DNA from 3 places in the Comamonas sp. GCA5 genome. Region 3 is predicted to be linked to each of the others. Evidence: riboswitches for the same ligand, from Rfam matches in the RefSeq annotation. Region 3 holds a riboswitch; each other region holds the start of a gene.
The links. Region 3 has a riboswitch for cobalamin ahead of cobO (cob(I)yrinic acid a,c-diamide adenosyltransferase). Riboswitches for the same ligand answer to the same signal wherever they lie in the genome.
Positions count from the first base shown of each region.

Region 1: another riboswitch for cobalamin. It lies ahead of SJH88_RS03175 (TonB-dependent receptor); the one in region 3 lies ahead of cobO (cob(I)yrinic acid a,c-diamide adenosyltransferase).
Region 2: another riboswitch for cobalamin. It lies ahead of SJH88_RS08880 (TonB-dependent receptor); the one in region 3 lies ahead of cobO (cob(I)yrinic acid a,c-diamide adenosyltransferase).

Region 1 is NZ_JAZHFR010000007.1:66,042-71,454, reverse strand. It holds gene gloB (hydroxyacylglutathione hydrolase) at 1-8, opposite strand, end outside; gene SJH88_RS03185 (class I SAM-dependent methyltransferase) at 7-774, shown strand; gene rnhA (ribonuclease HI) at 777-1,226, shown strand; cobalamin riboswitch at 1,399-1,624, shown strand; partial or broken gene SJH88_RS03175 (TonB-dependent receptor) at 1,686-1,991, shown strand; gene SJH88_RS03170 (TonB-dependent receptor plug domain-containing protein) at 2,108-3,403, shown strand; gene SJH88_RS03165 (hypothetical protein) at 3,400-3,549, shown strand; gene SJH88_RS03160 (cobyrinic acid a,c-diamide synthase CobB) at 3,605-5,002, shown strand; gene SJH88_RS03155 (bifunctional adenosylcobinamide kinase/adenosylcobinamide-phosphate guanylyltransferase) at 5,018-5,413, shown strand, end outside.
Region 2 is NZ_JAZHFR010000028.1:786-6,198, reverse strand. It holds gene SJH88_RS08890 (PgaA family protein) at 1-560, shown strand, start outside; gene SJH88_RS08885 (hypothetical protein) at 674-838, shown strand; cobalamin riboswitch at 1,042-1,272, shown strand; gene SJH88_RS08880 (TonB-dependent receptor) at 1,409-3,358, shown strand; gene SJH88_RS08875 (hypothetical protein) at 3,752-4,018, shown strand; partial or broken gene SJH88_RS08870 (DUF924 family protein) at 4,727-5,382, opposite strand.
Region 3 is NZ_JAZHFR010000098.1:649-6,061, reverse strand. It holds gene cobW (cobalamin biosynthesis protein CobW) at 1-277, opposite strand, end outside; gene SJH88_RS16765 (ABC transporter ATP-binding protein) at 321-1,130, opposite strand; gene SJH88_RS16760 (FecCD family ABC transporter permease) at 1,130-2,164, opposite strand; gene SJH88_RS16755 (ABC transporter substrate-binding protein) at 2,161-3,036, opposite strand; partial or broken gene cobO (cob(I)yrinic acid a,c-diamide adenosyltransferase) at 3,036-3,592, opposite strand; cobalamin riboswitch at 3,788-4,003, opposite strand; gene SJH88_RS16740 (GNAT family N-acetyltransferase) at 4,049-4,552, opposite strand; cobalamin riboswitch at 4,612-4,837, shown strand; gene SJH88_RS16735 (ABC transporter substrate-binding protein) at 4,972-5,413, shown strand, end outside.

The DNA of each region.
Region 1 (5,413 bases), on a different contig from region 3:
AGGTTCATGAACGATGCAAAGCAAGAGGGCCATCCGTGGATGGCCAAGGCATTTGGCCGCTATCTGCTCGACTGGGAGCAGCAGCGGTGTGATGAGGCGGTGGCGGATATTTTCGGCTATCACAGCGTGCAGCTGGGCTGGCCCCTGCTGCAAGCGCTGCGCCACAACCGCATGCCCAACCGCTGGGTGGCCGCGCAAAGCACCGATTGGAACCTTGAACCCGGGGCTTGCCAAGTCCCTGAAGGTGTACAACTTTTGTGCGCCCCCGAGGCGCTGCCGTTCGCCGAGTCCAGCGTCGACCTGCTGGTCATGCCCCACACCCTCGAACATTGCCAGGACCCGCATGCCGCCTTGCGCGAAGCGGTGCGCGTGCTGGTGCCCGAAGGACGGCTGCTGCTGTTTGGACTCAACCCCTATAGTCTGTGGGGGCTTCAGCATGGGCTGGAGCGTGTGCCGGAGCCCGGGTTGAATGCCTGGCGCGGCCTGCCGTACTGGCGCGTGCGCGATTGGCTGCAGGTGCTGGCCATGGACGTGGTGGCTGCCGATTTCGGTTGCCACGCCCCGGCGCTGGAGGCGCCGGCCTGGCTGCAGCGCTGGCGCTGGATGGATCGACTGGGCAACAAGGCCTGGCCGGTGCTGGGCGGTGCATACTGCGTGCTGGCTGTGAAAAGGGTGCATGGCATGCGCCTGCTGGAGCCTGCGTGGCGCAAGCGTGCGCCCGCGGCGCAGGCCCGCCCGGCGGCAGCGTGCCAGCAAGCACCACAAAGGAAATAAATTTGAACCAAGTAGTGATTTACACGGACGGGGCCTGCAAGGGCAACCCGGGGCCGGGTGGCTGGGGCGTGCTGATGCAGGCCGGGCCGCACACCAAGGAGTTGTTTGGCGGCGAGCGCGAGACCACCAACAACCGCATGGAGCTGACCGCCGTGATCGAAGCGTTGCGCGCCCTCAAGCGCCCCTGCGATGTGACGCTGTTCCTGGACAGCGAGTACGTGCGCAAGGGCATCACGGAATGGATCCATGGCTGGAAAGCCAAGGGCTGGAAGACTTCGACCAAGCAGCCGGTGAAGAACGTTGAGCTGTGGCAGGCGCTGGATGCGCTGGTCAGCGGCGCGGGACACCGCATCGAGTGGCGCTGGGTCAAGGGCCATGCGGGCGATCCGGGCAACGAGCGGGCCGATGCCCTGGCCAACCTGGGCGTGGACCGGGCGCTGGGCAGAATTTGAAAAAGATAGCGCCTGGCGCTGAATGAGCAAGGGCTTCAGATAGGTTTGTATCTGAGGCCCTTTGTCTTTGTGCGGATGCCGCTCATTTTTTGTGCAGCCCTGCATTCGGCTGCGGCACTGCTGTGCGGTGCACCATGGCCCGTCACGCCCAGTTAGAATCGCCAGCTTGCATTGTTGGTGCTCGCAACTTGGTTCGCAAGATTGCAGTTCAACGGGAAGCAGGATGGTGGGTCGGCCTTCGACCTGACCTAGCCTGCGCTGCCCCCGCAACGGTGAGTCCCTGGCGCCTGTCATAGCGCCCCTCCATCAATACAGCCACTGGATGCCTTGAACAAGCACCTGGGAAGGCGATGGACTGAGGGACCAGCCCGGATACCGGCCAACATTCGTGTGTCTGCCCCTTGGGCAGGCATGTTTGCCCATGGTCGGCGGGGAGGCTGACACGGGTGGAATCTGGTGATGTTTCCAATGAATGTGTTCGAACAACGGCGTCAGCGTGCCTGGATGCCGGCGATGGCGTGGCGCCCGGTCTCTCTGGCGGGCCTGGTGGCGCCGGCGGCCTCGGCGGCCCTGGATGAGGTGGTGGTCTCGGCCACGCGCTCCGAGCAGCGCCTGAGCGAGGTGCTGGCGGATGTGACGGTGCTGGACGGGGAGGCCCTGGAGCGCAGCGGCGCCCTGGCGCTGGAAGATGTCATGGCCAAGGTGCCGGGCATCCAGATCACCCGCACCGGTGGCCCGGGTTCGGACACCAACCTGTTCCTGCGCGGCGCGCACAAGCAGCACACGGCGGTGTATGTCGACGGCATCCGCATCGATGCCCAGAATGGCTCCGGCGGCGCCCCTGGGAGACGCTGCCGCTGGAATCGATCGAGCGCATCGAGGTGCTGCGCGGCGCGGCCGGTGCGCTGTATGGCTCGGACGCCATGGCGGGCACGGTGCAGATCTTCACCCGCCGTGGCGAGACCGGCTTCAAGCCCCATGTGTCCGTGGGCGCGGGCTCGTACGGCACCAAGAAGGGCACGGCCGGATTCAGCGGCGGGCAGGGCGCCTGGGACTATGCCCTGGGCCTGTCCTATGCCGACAGCGAGGGCTTCGATGCCAAGACCGGGGGCACCCGCCGCAACGTGGACAAGGACGGCTATGTGCGCAAATCGGCGAATGCGCGCGTGGGCCTGCAGCTCAGCGCGGGCCAGCGCCTGGACGTCACGGCCCTGACCAGCGATTCGAACGCCGGCTACGACAGCCGCGCCCAGGGCAACGACCGTGCGGTCCGCACCCTGGATGCCTATGGCCTGAACTGGCAGGGCGACTGGACGCCCGCGTGGCGCACGCGCGTGGCCGTGAGCCAGTCGCGCCACGGCTACGACACCTGGACGGCCACGCACTACCGCACCGAAACCCTGCTGCGCAATTACCTGGTGCACAACGAATGGCGCAGCCGCGTGGGCACTTTCTCGGTGCTGGCCGAGCGGCGCGAGGACACGCTGGAGAACACCAGCCTGGTGGGCGGTGACGCGCGCTCGCGCCACCAGAACGCGCTGGGCCTGGGCTATGGCCTGCACTGGCAGCGGCACGCCGTGCAACTGAACCTGCGCCATGACCGGGACAGCGACTTTGGCGGCAAGCGCACGGCCACACTGGCCTATGGCTGGGACTTCGCCCCGCACTGGAAGGCCACGGCCTCGGTGGGCACCGGCTTTCGCGTGCCCACGCTGTTCCAGCGCTTCTCGCAGAACGGCGATGCCAGCCTGAAGCCCGAGGAAAGCCGCAACATGGAACTGGGGCTGCGCTGGGGCGACAAGGACCGTGCGTTCAGCGCCACGGCCTACCGCAACAAGATTGAGAACCTGGTGGTCTATGCCGCCAAGCAGGGCACCTGCCCGGTGGCGCTCAGCCAGGGCTGCTACCTGAACGTGGACGCGGCCCAGCTGGAAGGCATCACTCTGGCCGGCAACTGGCGCGCCGGTGTGGTGAAGTGGTATGCGTCGGTGGATTTCCAGAACCCACGCAATGCCCAGACCGGCCGCTTGCTGCAGCGCCGCTCGCAGCGCTATGCCACCCTGGGGGCTGAACCACCCTGGCGGGCTGGACCCTGGGCTCCGAGCTGCAGGCGGCCAGTCGCCGCTTCAACGACGATGCGGAGGCCGTCAAATCCCTGGGTGGCTACACCCTGGTGAACCTGTCCGCCTCGCGCCAGCTGGCCAGGGACTTCACGCTGACCGCGCGCATCGACAATGCGCTGGACCGTGACTACACCCTAGTCAAGGACTACGCCACCGCCGGGCGTACGCTGTGGCTGGGCGTGAAATGGATGTCCTGGTAACCGCCGACGCCGTATCTGCCCGCCGTGGCCCTGGCGGGCACCCCCGAGAGCTTGCATGTCACCACTGATTACCCCTCCATCCCCTCCCGTGCACCACTGCGTGGCGGTGCTGATTGCCGCCCCCGCTTCGGGCCAGGGCAAGACCACCATCACCGCGGCGCTGGCGCGCTGGCATGCCCGCCAGGGGCGCCGCGTGCGGGTCTTCAAGTGCGGGCCGGATTACCTGGACCCGTACTGGCACCAACTGGCCAGCGGGGCCACGGTGCACAACCTCGATGGCTGGATGGTGGGCATGGACGAGGTGCGCGCGCGCCTGCATGCTGCGGCCGCGCAGGCCGATGTGATCCTGATCGAAGGCGTGATGGGCCTGTTCGACGGCAGCCCCACCGCGGCCGATCTGGCCACCCAGCTGGGCGTGCCGGTGCTGCTGGTGGTTGATGCCTCGGCCATGGCGGGCAGCTTTGGCGCACTGGTGCTGGGCATGCAGCAGTACCAGCCGGGCGTGCCCTGGGCCGGTGTGCTGGCCAACCGCGTGGCCACCGGCATGCACACGCAGATGCTGCAAAGCAGCCTGCGCGACCCGCAGCTGTGGCTGGGCGGCTTGCAGCGCATGGGCCCGGGCAAGGACGCGCAGCTGCTGCCCGAGCGCCACCTGGGCCTGGTGGCAGCCCACGAGCTGCCCGATGCCATGGCGCGGCTGAATGCCGCGGCCGATGCCCTGGCCGACACGCCCCTGGGGCGCATGGACTGGCAGGACTGGCAGCGCTGGTCGGTGGCGTTTGAAGCCCCGGCGCAGCCCGTGGCAGCCCCCCAGCCCTGGCTGCGCGGGCGCACCGTGGCCGTGGCCAGCGATGCGGCGTTCAGCTTCATCTATCCCGCCAACCTGGACTGCCTGCAGGCCATGGGCGCCAACCTGGCCTTCTTCTCGCCCCTGGCGGGTGAGCGCCTGCCGGTGTGCGATGCCGTCTGGCTGCCCGGTGGCTACCCCGAATTGCACGCCGCCACCCTGGCGGCCAACACCGGGCTGCAGGCCGACCTGCAGCAGCACGTGCAGGCCGGCAAGCCCGTGTGGGCCGAATGTGGCGGCATGCTGGCCCTGGGCCAGCGCATGACCGATACCCAGGACCAGAGCCAGCCGCTGTGGGGCATCCTGCCGGGTGAGGCGCGGATGCAGGAACGCTTGGCCGGCCTGGGCATGCAGCAGTGCGCGCTGCAGGGTGGGGTGCTGCGTGGGCACACCTTCCATTACTCGCGCTTCACCTGCCAGGCGGCCGAGGTGGCGCGCACCAGCCGCCCCCGGCAGCCGGTGGCGCCCGACAAGGGCGAGGCCATCTACCAGCACGGCAGCGTCCATGCCAGTTATTTCCATGCCTGGTTTCCCTCGCACCCGCGTGCCGTGGCCGCCTTGCTGGGGGCCGAGCCCGTGCAATGGGACACGGCCGCACAGCCATAATTTGCGCTCCACACCATGACTTCTCCGATGCAACCCTCCACCCCCGCGCTGCCCTGGCAGGAATTGATCCTGGGCGGCCAGAAAAGCGGCAAGACCCGCCGGGCCGAGCAGGCGGCGCGCACCTGGCTGGACGGCGCCCCCGGGCGCGAGGCCGTCTACCTGGCCACGGGCCAGGCCTGGGATGCCGAGATGCGCCAGCGCATCCAGCGCCACCAGGACGACCGTGCCGCCCGCGTGCCCGGCATGCGCACCCAGGAGGCCCCGCGGGCCCTGGCGCAGGCACTGCAGGCCTGCAGCCAGCCGCAGACCCTGGTGGTGGTCGATTGCCTGACCCTGTGGCTGACGCACTGGATGATGCCCATGGAGGGCGTAGATTTTGGGGCTGATCAGGCTCCAGCCCAGGACTGGAGC
Region 2 (5,413 bases), on a different contig from region 3:
CCTCTGCCGGCGTCAGCCTGGAGCGTGACGTGGTCAACTCCCGCCGTGGCCTGACCGAGGGGCTGACTGCCACCACGGCCATGGCCGTGCTGGACCAGCAACTCTCGCCACGCTGGAGCCTGGGCCTGGCGGCAGGCAGCACCTGGTTTTCTGACGACAACCGGCGCGACACCCTGCGCAGCCGCTGGACCTTCACCCTCAGCGAAGACCAGGGCCTGTATGCCTATGCCACCACGCGCCATTACCGCAACAGCGAGCCCTATCGCCGCGCCTACTTCTCGCCCGAACGCTTTCGCGAAGCTGCGCTGGGCCTGATGTGGAAAAAAGCCCTCAACGACCAGGTGGTCCTCAGCACACACGCCGACCTGGGCCGCCAATACATCGAAGGCGAAGGCCAGCGCCTGTGGCACGTCGGCCTGTACCTGTCCGCCCCGCACCGTGCCGCCATCCAGTGGAAACTGGGTTTTGCCACCAGCCGGGACCATGCGTCTTCCATCATCGGCAGCAGTGTCAGCTACCGCTACACCAACGCCGTGGCCAACGTCCGCATCCCCTTCTAAGGGGTTCCCTGCACGCCGCGCATGGCCTGGACCCAGCCGGCGGCCCGGCCCACACTTACCACTGCTTACGTGAACCGGCCGCCCAGGCCTTAGCCTTGGACCAGGAGTTGCCCATGAAAACCATGACCCTTTGCGCCACCGCCTTGTGCCTTGCACTGGCCCTGGGTGGCTGCGCCCAGCGCGCGCAGTACTACCAGCCCTCGGACACCAGCGCCCGCAGCGGCAGCGGCATCACCGTGTATGGCGAGATCGACGCCAGCGTGGTGCATTCGCGCTGAGCGCGCTGGACACACACCCAACGCCACAGGCTCCGTGCGTGTGGGCGATGCCGCAGGTGCACCCACACAGTGCAAGCACCAACTATCAGCATATCCCCTGTCACACCACAGCCTGGATGCACGTCCCAGCGCTGCGGGCACCTGCGCCGCGCAACCCGTGCGGGCGGGAAGCCCGGTATCATCGCCGTCCACTGCCTCCCAAGAGGCGGTGACCACGTTATCGGTGCCCAGGTCGGTCACGCCCTGGGTTAAACGGGAAACAGGTGCGCGCCATTCCCCAATGGATGCAATGCCTGTGCTGCCCCCGCAACGGTAAGTGCGAGTCTGTGGAAGCAGTGCCACTGGGACGACAACGTCCTGGGAAGGCGTTCCACATGTCCGGTCAACCGGACCAACGCACCAGCCCGGAGACCGGCCGAAACGTACAGAGTCGGATGCGCTGCGGGGTGGCAGCGACGAGTGCGGCATGTTGGCTGCCTTCAGCAGCCCCCTTCACCGAACGCGGTGCATCCATGTACGCAACACCGCCGCCTGCGGGGACGCAGGATCGCGGCCTGATGAGTGATGTCCATGCCCTCCCGTCCTTCCCCATGTTCCCTGGCTGTGGGAACCGCCCTGTCCTTGCTGGCGGCCCCTGGCAGCGCCCAGTCCAGCCTCAGCGAGCCCATCGTGGTCTCGGCCACACGCATCGACATGCACGACCAGGATGCGCCCTATGCGTCCGAGGTGCACACCCGCAGCGACATCGAGCGCTCGGGCGCGCATTCGCTGTTCGACTATCTGGCGCAGCAAAGCTCGCTGCAGATCAGCCCCAGCTACGGCAACCGCTACACCCCGCAGATCAGCATGCGGGGCTATGGCAATGACGGCTTCCAGAACCTGGTGATCTCGGTCGATGGCCGCCGCCTCAACAACATCGACTCCATCCCACAGCTCATCGGCTCGATCTCGCTCAGCGACATCGAGCGCATCGAAATCACCAAGGGCAGCGGTGCCGTGATGTTCGGTGACGGCGCCACCGCCGGCACGATCCAGATCTACACCAAGCCGCGCAGCGGCGTCAGCCTGGAAACCTATGCGGGCGACCACGGGCAGCGCGGCGCCATCGCCTCGGCAGGCCTGGTCCGCGAGCGCTTCGATCTGTCGGCCACCCTGGACCACAGCCATGTGAACGGATTCAGCAGCCCCGACCCCACGGGCCACCGGGACCAGTCGGAAGGCAACACCTGGCGTGTGGCCGGTGCCCTCAAGCCGGTGGAAGGCCTGAGCCTGGACATGGAGGCTGGCGCCTCGCACATCGACACGCGCTACCCGAATCCGCTGACGCAGGCACAGTTCAACGCCAACCCCGGCATGTACACCGGAGACCCCTACCCCTACATCCAGCAGAAGCTGCAAAGCGACCACTGGAGCCTAGGCGCCGAGTACCGCGTGAACCGCCAGTGGAAGCTGTCGGCCCGCCACAACGATGAGGACAAGTCCTCGCGGTACCCCAACTCTACGCCCGCCCAGTACCGCTACGTGTCCAACGAAGTGGCAGCGCAGTTCCAGCACGACGCGCTGATCCTGAATGCGGGTTATCAGAACTTCGATGGCCAGCGCACGCAATCCGGCAGCACCACCAAGCACAACCGCGGCCTGTTCCTGCAGGGGCAGTACATGCTGGAGGCCCTCACCCTCTCCGCCGGCATCCGCCGCGAGGAAGTCACCTACCGCCACAGCCCGCTCAGCGGCCAGTCCCTGCAATCTGAGCAGCGTCTGACCTCGTGGGAGCTGGGGGCCAACCACCGCCTGTCGCCGCAACTGGCACTGTTTGCGAACTACAGCGATGCCTTCGTCACCCCGGACGTGGATCGTTTCTTCTTCACCGACTGGAGCTCGGGCTCGCCCGTCACCGCCTTCAACGGCTTCATCGAACCCGCCAAGGCGCGCACACTGACTGTGGGCGCCAACCACCAGACGGCACGCCACCGCCTGAAACTGTCGGCCTTCTACGCCAAGCTCTGGAACGAGATCTACTACTTCGAGACCGGTCCGTTCTCCGGCATCAACACCAACATCGACCAATCCCACAAGTACGGCCTGGAGCTGCAGGACCGCGTGCAGATCACCCCGCGGCTGTCCGGCCACATCAACTACGCCTGGACACGCGCCATCATCGACCGCGAGAACGACGGCGGCGGCGCTTTCGATGGCAAGGAGCTGCCGGGCGTCTCGCGCCACAGCGTGGTGCTGGGCCTCAACCTGCGCGTCGCGGAGCGTGGCAACCTGCACCTGTCGCACACTTGGCGCAGCAGCACCTGGGCCGCGGGCGACTTTGACAACAACAACGCCCAACGGCAAAAAGCCTTCCAGAGCACGGACCTGACCTACCGCCACCAGCTGGACAAGCACCTGGACATGTACGTGGGCGTCAGCAACCTACTGGACCGCAAGAACGGCATCTGGGTGCGCGACGACGCCATCTACCCCGTGCAGTTCGAGCGCACCTGGAAGCTGGGCGCACGCATGCAGTTCTGACCCCGTGCCCCTGCCGCGCCCACGCCCGGGGGCGGTACAGCGGTGGGACATGCCCCCCAACCCATGCCGCGCATGTCCCACGCGGCCAGCGTCTGCCAGAGCACCGCACTGGCCGCTTGGGGCAGGTGCAAGGGCCAGCCTTCAGCGCCCGGCAGGTGGCGTGCCTCACCCAGCGCCACACCGTCGGTGCCTCGGTGCAGACACTGTGCACGGCCTGCGCCCCGCACGACCTCTCCAGCCAAAAGGCGTGCCAGACGCAGACCAAATCGGACCCACTCGATGGCCGGTACCCTGCCCTACCACCACGCCATCCCACCCGCCAGCACACCGTCCGCCTGATTTAGGTACAGTGATGCCCCCTGCACGCCCTGCGTGCCCGCCGAAAAGAACACCATGACCCAAGATCCACAGCGCCAGAGCGAACTCAAAAAAATCGAAATGTGCGATGCCTGCGCCGGCATCCAGCGCAACTGGCGCAAAGCCCCCGGCCACGTCGAGCTGGCCCAGGGCAGCAACTACAAGCGCGAACGCGCCACCGGCATGGTCACCGTCACCCGCTACGTCTGCGAGCGCTGCGGCACCAACTGGGAATACGAGAACGACAAGAACAACATGCACGCCGGTTGGTCCCTGACCGGCCGCCGTCCCACCAAAGACTGAGACTTCTCGAAAAAAGATAGCTGGTAGCGCAGTATCTACAAGCTGCACTGCCCAAAAAGGCAAAAATGGGCGCGCCCGTCGCACATCGCACAGCCAGGCACATGCCCCCAAGCTCGATTGCTTTCCGGCTTGCCGCATCGCGGTGCCTGCCGGAACTGGCAGGCGTGGAATGCAGGATTTGCGCATGCAACGCCTGGGTTTTCGCGGGACAGCGCTCGCGTCACCATTTCAGCCGCCATGTCTGTTAAGACAGCGGCAGGCACCGCGCGGCAGCCGATTCCACCCCGTTAGATTTTTTCAGCCATCGGCGCGTGTGGCTGGCCGCAGGTGTGACCGTCACCGCCGTGGGTGCTGCCACTGACTGCGGCTGCATGGTCGTCAGTACCTCACCAACGGTGCAGGTCCTGTAACCAGGGCTACTTGCGCAGAGGATTTTCCCCATCCGGCCTTGGGCATCGGGCTGCATGCCCCCGCCAGGGGCCAGCCACCGCATCAAAGCCATCGGACGGGGAATGCCCAGGCCATCCCCCAAGCATGCGAAACCAGGCGCACGGCAATCTTGGCCTGCCCAGCATGCCGCACAGACAGTCCCAGGATTGCAGGTGCAGGTGCAGGTGCAGGTGCAGGTGCAGGTGCAGGTGCAGGTGCAGGTGCAGGTGCAGGTGCCACCGCAGTGTTGACCGACACCGCGGGTGCTACCGCCCCCTCTCAGAACCCCGCGCCCGGCTGGCTCAGATAGGCCTTCTCGGCCGCCGTGCTCTCGCGCCCCAGGATGGGGTTGCGGTGCGGGAAGCGTCCGTACTGCGCAATCACCTCGCGGTGCTTGTGCGCATAGTCCAGCGTGACCTGGAAAACTCGCGCAACTGCGGCGGCGCGTTGCGCTGCAGCTCTTCGAAGGCCACCACGCTGCTCTCCTGCATCGCCAAGTTCTCGGCATGCTCCAGCGGCAGATAGACAAAAATGCGCGCCATCTCCGGGATGCTGGGATCCTGGTCCCAGCCCCGGTCAATCCCCTGCAAGGCCAGCGCCAGCGCCTTGGCATCACCGGCAAAGCTCTTGGGCGTGCCGCGGTAGGCGTTGCGCGTGAACTGGTCCAGCACGATCAGCAGCGCCAGCCAGCCCAGCGGGGACTCCAGCCCCTCGCCGTCCAGCTTGCCGGCCAGCGCCTCCTGCAGCACCGCGCCAAACAGGTGGCGGATTTCCTCGTCCACCTCTTCCGACTTGGTGAACCACAGGGCCTGGCGCGTCTGCGCACTGGCGTTGGTGGGCAGCTCCGCCCCCAGCCAGTACTCCAGCACCTGCGACAGGCGAGGGTCCAGCGCCGACGCGATCGGCAGCGCCCAGGGTTTGGAAGGGATGGACATGTGCAAACTCCTTGTCATCTGTAATTTCATG
Region 3 (5,413 bases):
TGCGCATCACCGGGTAGAACTCTTCCTGCACGGTGCAGCACATGCAGCCATTGGCCAGCTCGTACAGCTGGCCGCTTTGCGCGCCGGCCTCGTCCTCGCAGCCGATGCCACAGCCGCGCAGGATGTCGCCATCGATGCCCAGCTCGCCGAACTCGTTGACGATCACCGCGATGCGGCGGCCATTCGCGTTGGCCAGGATGTGGCGCAGCAGCGTGGTCTTGCCGCTGCCCAGAAAGCCGGTGACGATGGTGGCGGGAATTTTTTGGTGGGTGTTCATGGTCGAAAGACTCCTGTGATCCGTGAAAAATGGGTCGTCGGCTTCAGCGCACGCCGGCCCCCGAGGGTTCTGTCCCAGGCCGGCAGCGCCAGGGCAGCACGTAGCCCTGGCTTTCATGCTCGCCATGCATGGCCTGGACCTGGTAGACACGCTGCAGGTGCGCCGGGGTCAGCACATGGCGCGGCGCACCGCAGGCCACGGCCCGCCCGCCTTGCAGCAGCAGGACGCGGTCGCAAAAGCGGCTGGCCAGGGTGAGATCGTGCAACACCACGACCACGGCGTGGCCGGCATTGCACTGGGCGCGCAGCAGCTCCATCACGCTGAGCTGGTGGTAGGGGTCCAGCGCCGCCACGGGCTCGTCGGCCAGCAGCAGCGGCGCCTGCACGGCCATGGCGCGGGCCAGGCGCGCGCGGGCGCGTTCACCGCCCGACAGCGCGTGCAGGTGGCGCTCGGCCATGTCCGTCAAATGCATAGCACTCAGCGCAGCATCCACGGCATTTTGATCGGTTTTGGATGCCGACGCCAGACGCCAGCGGCCTTGGTGCGGCAGGCGCCCCAGGGCCACGAAGTCACGCACCTGCAAGGGCCAGGCCACCTGGTCGCCCTGGGCCAGGTAAGCCAGGCGCCTGGCGCGCTGGTGGGGGGCCAGGCGTGCCAGGTCCTCGCCATCCAGCAGCACCCGCCCCTGGTGCGGCAGCAGCTGGGCCAGGGCGCGCAGCACCGTGCTCTTGCCCGCGCCATTGGGGCCGATCAGGGCCAGCAGCTCGCCCGACTGGACCTGGAACGACAGGTCCTGCACGCAGGTCTGGCCCCGCCATGCCACCTGCAGCGACTCGACCGACAGCGTACGCATCAGCGATGCCTCCAGCGCTCGCGCACCACCAGGTAAAAGAAGAAGGGCGCGCCGATCAGGGCCGTGACCACGCCCAGCATCAGCTCCACCCGCCCGCTGAGCAGGCGCAGCGCAATGTCCGCCCCCAGCAGCAGCACGGCCCCGCCCAGCGCACTGGGCAGCAGCAGGCGCGAGGGCCGGTAGCCCACAAGGCTGCGGAACAGGTGCGGCACCACCAGTCCGATGAAGCCGATGGACCCCGTCATCGCCACGCTGGCGCCCACGCACAGCGCCGTGCCGGCAATCACCTGCGCGCGCAACCGCGGCAGGTTCACGCCCATGCTGGCGGCCTCGTCCTCGCCCAGCGTCAGCGCATCCAGTTGCCGGCCGCTGCCGGCCAGGATCAGCAGCCCCAGCGCAATGAACGGCAGGCACAGCCGCACCTCGTCGAAGCTGCGGTCGGCCAGCGAGCCCATCAGCCACAGCACGATGTCCTGCATGTCGGTGGGCGTGGGGGCCAAGTTGATGGCCAGCGACGTCAGCGCCGCCATCAGCGAGGACATGGCCACGCCCGCCAGAATCAGGGTCAGGTTGCTGGCGCCCCGGCTGGCGATGCGGTAGAGCACCAGCGTGGCGGCGGCCGCGCTGGCCATGGCCACCGTGGGCAACAGCCAGGCATTCCAGTGCCACAGCCCGAAATAGATGCACAGCACGGCGCCCAGGCCGGCGCTGGAGCTGACGCCCAGCAGGCCGGGCTCTGCCAGCGGATTGCGCAGCAGGCCTTGCAGGGCCGCACCCGCGACGCCCAGCGACATGCCCACCAGCACCGCCAGCACCACGCGCGGCAGGCGGATTTCCTGCACGATGGCCTGGTGGCGCACGGCCAAATCGCTGGCGCCTGCGGGCTGCCAGGCCGCCGCCCACCAGTCCGCCACGCCGATGGACACCGAACCGATGCCCAGGGAGATGCCGGCCAACACCAGCAGCAGGGCCAGCAGCCCGGTGTTCAGCAGCCAGACACGGGGCATGCCGGTGCGCGGGGTCCAGCGCATCATGGCCCCCCCTCGCGCAGCGCCACCCGGGCGGCAGGCCGCGGCAAGGCGTCGATCTGGGCGGCCACCGACTCGGCCGCCTCAATCAGTTGCCAGTTGCTGCAGCCCCAGTCGTTGTGCTGCAGCACCACCACGGGGATGTGCTGCAGCAGCTTTTGCATCTGCGGATGGCGGCTCAGCCCGGAGCGGGCATAGGCCGCGTCATTGACCAGCCCGGGGGTGATGAAGATGTCGGGCGGGTTCTGCACGATGCGCTCCAGATCAATGCGCCCCCAGCCCTGCAGGCCCAGCGCGCTGGCATGGTTGCGCAGGCCGGCGGCCGTCAGCACGGCGTCCACATGCGTCTGCGCCCCCGCGCTGCCGCCATTCGGGCGCAGGTACAGGACCTTGAAAGGCCGCGGTGTGCCGCGCAACTGCGCCAGCCTGGCGGACAGGCTGTCCAGCAGCGCCTGCGCGGCGGCCTCGCGCCCCAGGGCCTGACCCATCTTGCGCGTGCTGCTGAAGATGCCCTCCCAGTCGGTGGGAAACGGCACCGTCACGATCTGCACGCCATGGCGCTGGAGCAAGGCCGTCTGGTGCCGGGCATTCCAGCGCCGCGAGGCCAGCACCACCTGGGGCTCCAGGTGCAGCACATCCTCCGCCGTCGCTTCGTTGGCGGGAAATTGCCGGGCCTGGGCGGCCAGGGAAAAGCGCTGCGCATCCTGGCTCTGGCGCGACAGCGACAGGATCTGCTGCGGCGCCGCCAGGCTCAGCGCCAGGGTGTCCGCGCAGATGTTGGTGGACATCAGCGTGGGCAGCGCCCCCGCCCCCGCCCCCACGGCCATGGGCAGGCCGGCGCACAGCGCCAGCAGCAGGGCCTGCAGCGGTGGCCGCATCAGAAGTCCACACCCGCCTGCGCCTTCACGCCGGCCTGGAAGGCATGCCGGGTGTCGGCGATCTCGCTGACCGTGTCCGCCAGCGCCAGCAGCGGTGCCGGCGCACTGCGGCCGGTGATGACCACCGATTGCCCGGCGGGGCGGCGCTCCAGCGCCTGCTGCAGCTGGGGCAGCGCCAGATAGCCGTACTGCAGCATGAAGGTCAGCTCGTCGAGCACCACCAGGCGCAGGCTGGGGTCGGCCAGCATGCGCTGCGCCGCCTGCCAGGCCTGGTTGGCGGCGGGCTGTCGGCCTCCCAGTCGCTGCGCTGCCAGGAACAGCCCGTGGCCATGGCGTGGTAGTCCACCTGGGCCATCGCCCCCTGCCCCAGCAGCCCCTGCTGCTGCAAAAAGGTGACTTCGCCCGAGGCGTGGGTGCCCGTGATGAACTGCACCACGCCGGCGCGCAGGCCATGGCCCAGGGCCCGGTACAGCATGCCGAAGGCCGAGGTGGTCTTGCCCTTGCCGTGGCCGGTCAGCAGCACGACGATACCGCGCTCGACCTGGGCGCGCGCCATGGCAGCCTGCACCTGGGCTTTCTTGTCCTGCATGCGTTCGGCATGCTGTTGTTTGAACGTGAGGTCCATGCTCTCCCCGAGCCATTTCCATGGAAAGGCATGCCCATACGGGAAGGTGGTGTGTGTGTGCGGCGGGCCGGCGCCCCGCCAAGGCGGGATGGAACCTGTCAGCAAACGGCCCACACCCCGTGGCATACAACTGCGTGCCAACAGGTCGGTATTCTGGCTCGCCGTCATACAGCGCACACCGCCTTCCCGGGGGGCACCCAGTGGCATCGAAGTGTGTCTGTCAGGCTTACAGCAGCGGGGGCTGCGCCGGAATGCTCCACACCAGGGGTGTGAGGTCACCGGACTTCCCGTTTCACCCCACGCACGCGGGTGCGGCGGGGCTCCTGTTGGAGTGTGGATTATAGAAGCGACTGCCGCCCCCGCGGCGCAGACCGCGGGCGGCACGCGCTACAGGGCGCATTGCATGTGGATGGTGTGCCAGGGCGCGGCCGTTTCACGCTGCACCACCTCAAAGCCCTGCTGCTGCCAGAACTCCAGCGCGCCCGGCAGGAACGGGTGCGTGTGCAGGTACAGCAGTTGCACCCCCTGGGCGATGGCGTGCTGGCGCACGTGGTCCAGCAAGGCCATGGCCAGCCCCTGCCGGCGCCACACCGGGGCGACGAACAGGCGCACCACCTCCACCACGCGCAGCGCACCGAAATCCAGCTGCGCAAAGCGGCCATCGTAGGCGCGGTAGGCAATGCTGCCCACCATGCCGTGCTGCGGATGCCGGGCCGCCCACATGCCGCCCGTGCCCGCCGCGTACACCTGCTCAAAATGCTGCAGATCCGTGGGGGTTTGCTGCGGATCCACCAGCGTGCCGAACATCTGCTGGCGGGCCACGTGCAAGAAATCCTGCACCACCTCCAGGCGGTGGACGGGCGCAATGACCATGCATTCGGGAAGGGACATATCAGGCTGAAAACAGGTGTCCACGCAGACGGTGCCTGCGCCAGACGCTACAAAATCAGCTACATTACCCGAACTTTGGTTCCGCAAGGACATGCGCCAGCCACCGCCAGCCGCATGAGGGAATCCAATGACCGCCACCCGCTTCAGGGTCTGGCGGCCGAATGGAACTGCCCCCGCAACTGTAGGCAACGAGCCCGCCCCATCCGCCACTGAATCCACATTCGGGAAGGCGGGGCGACGCGATGACGTGCCAGTCAGGAGACCTGCCAAAGCACCAACCATCGATTGCCGGCGGGGTGTCCGGGAAGTGAGCAATGTCCCGTGGACCTGCCTGCCAGGGCCTTTCGGGGTCCCGCGCGCCGCGGGGGTGTTGCCAGTGCTTCCAGGGGTACCCGCTGTTTCTGGAAAGAAGCCCCCTGATGCTGCCTCGACGCCTTGCCTACGCCGCCCTGCTGGCCACCGCCCTGTCTGCCCACGCTGCGGACTACCCGCTGCAGCTGCAGAACTGCGGCCATCGCCTCCAACTGGACCGGGCACCGGCCTCGGTGGTCACCATCGGCCAGGGCGGCACGGAAATGCTCTACGCCCTGGGCCTGGGCGACAAAGTGGTGGGCACCGCCCTGTGGTTCAACCCCGTGCTGCCGCAGTTCCAGGCCATCAACGACAAGGTGCCGCGCCTGTCGGACAACATTCCCAGCTTCGAGTCGGTGATCGGCAAGCGCCCAGCCCTCGTGGTCTCGCAGTTCGAGTGGATGGTGGGCAAGGACGGTGTGGTCGCCACGCGCGAGCAGTTCCATGACCTGCGCATTGCCACCTACGCCATGCCGACCGATTGCGAAGGCAAGAACAACCTGGTCGGCG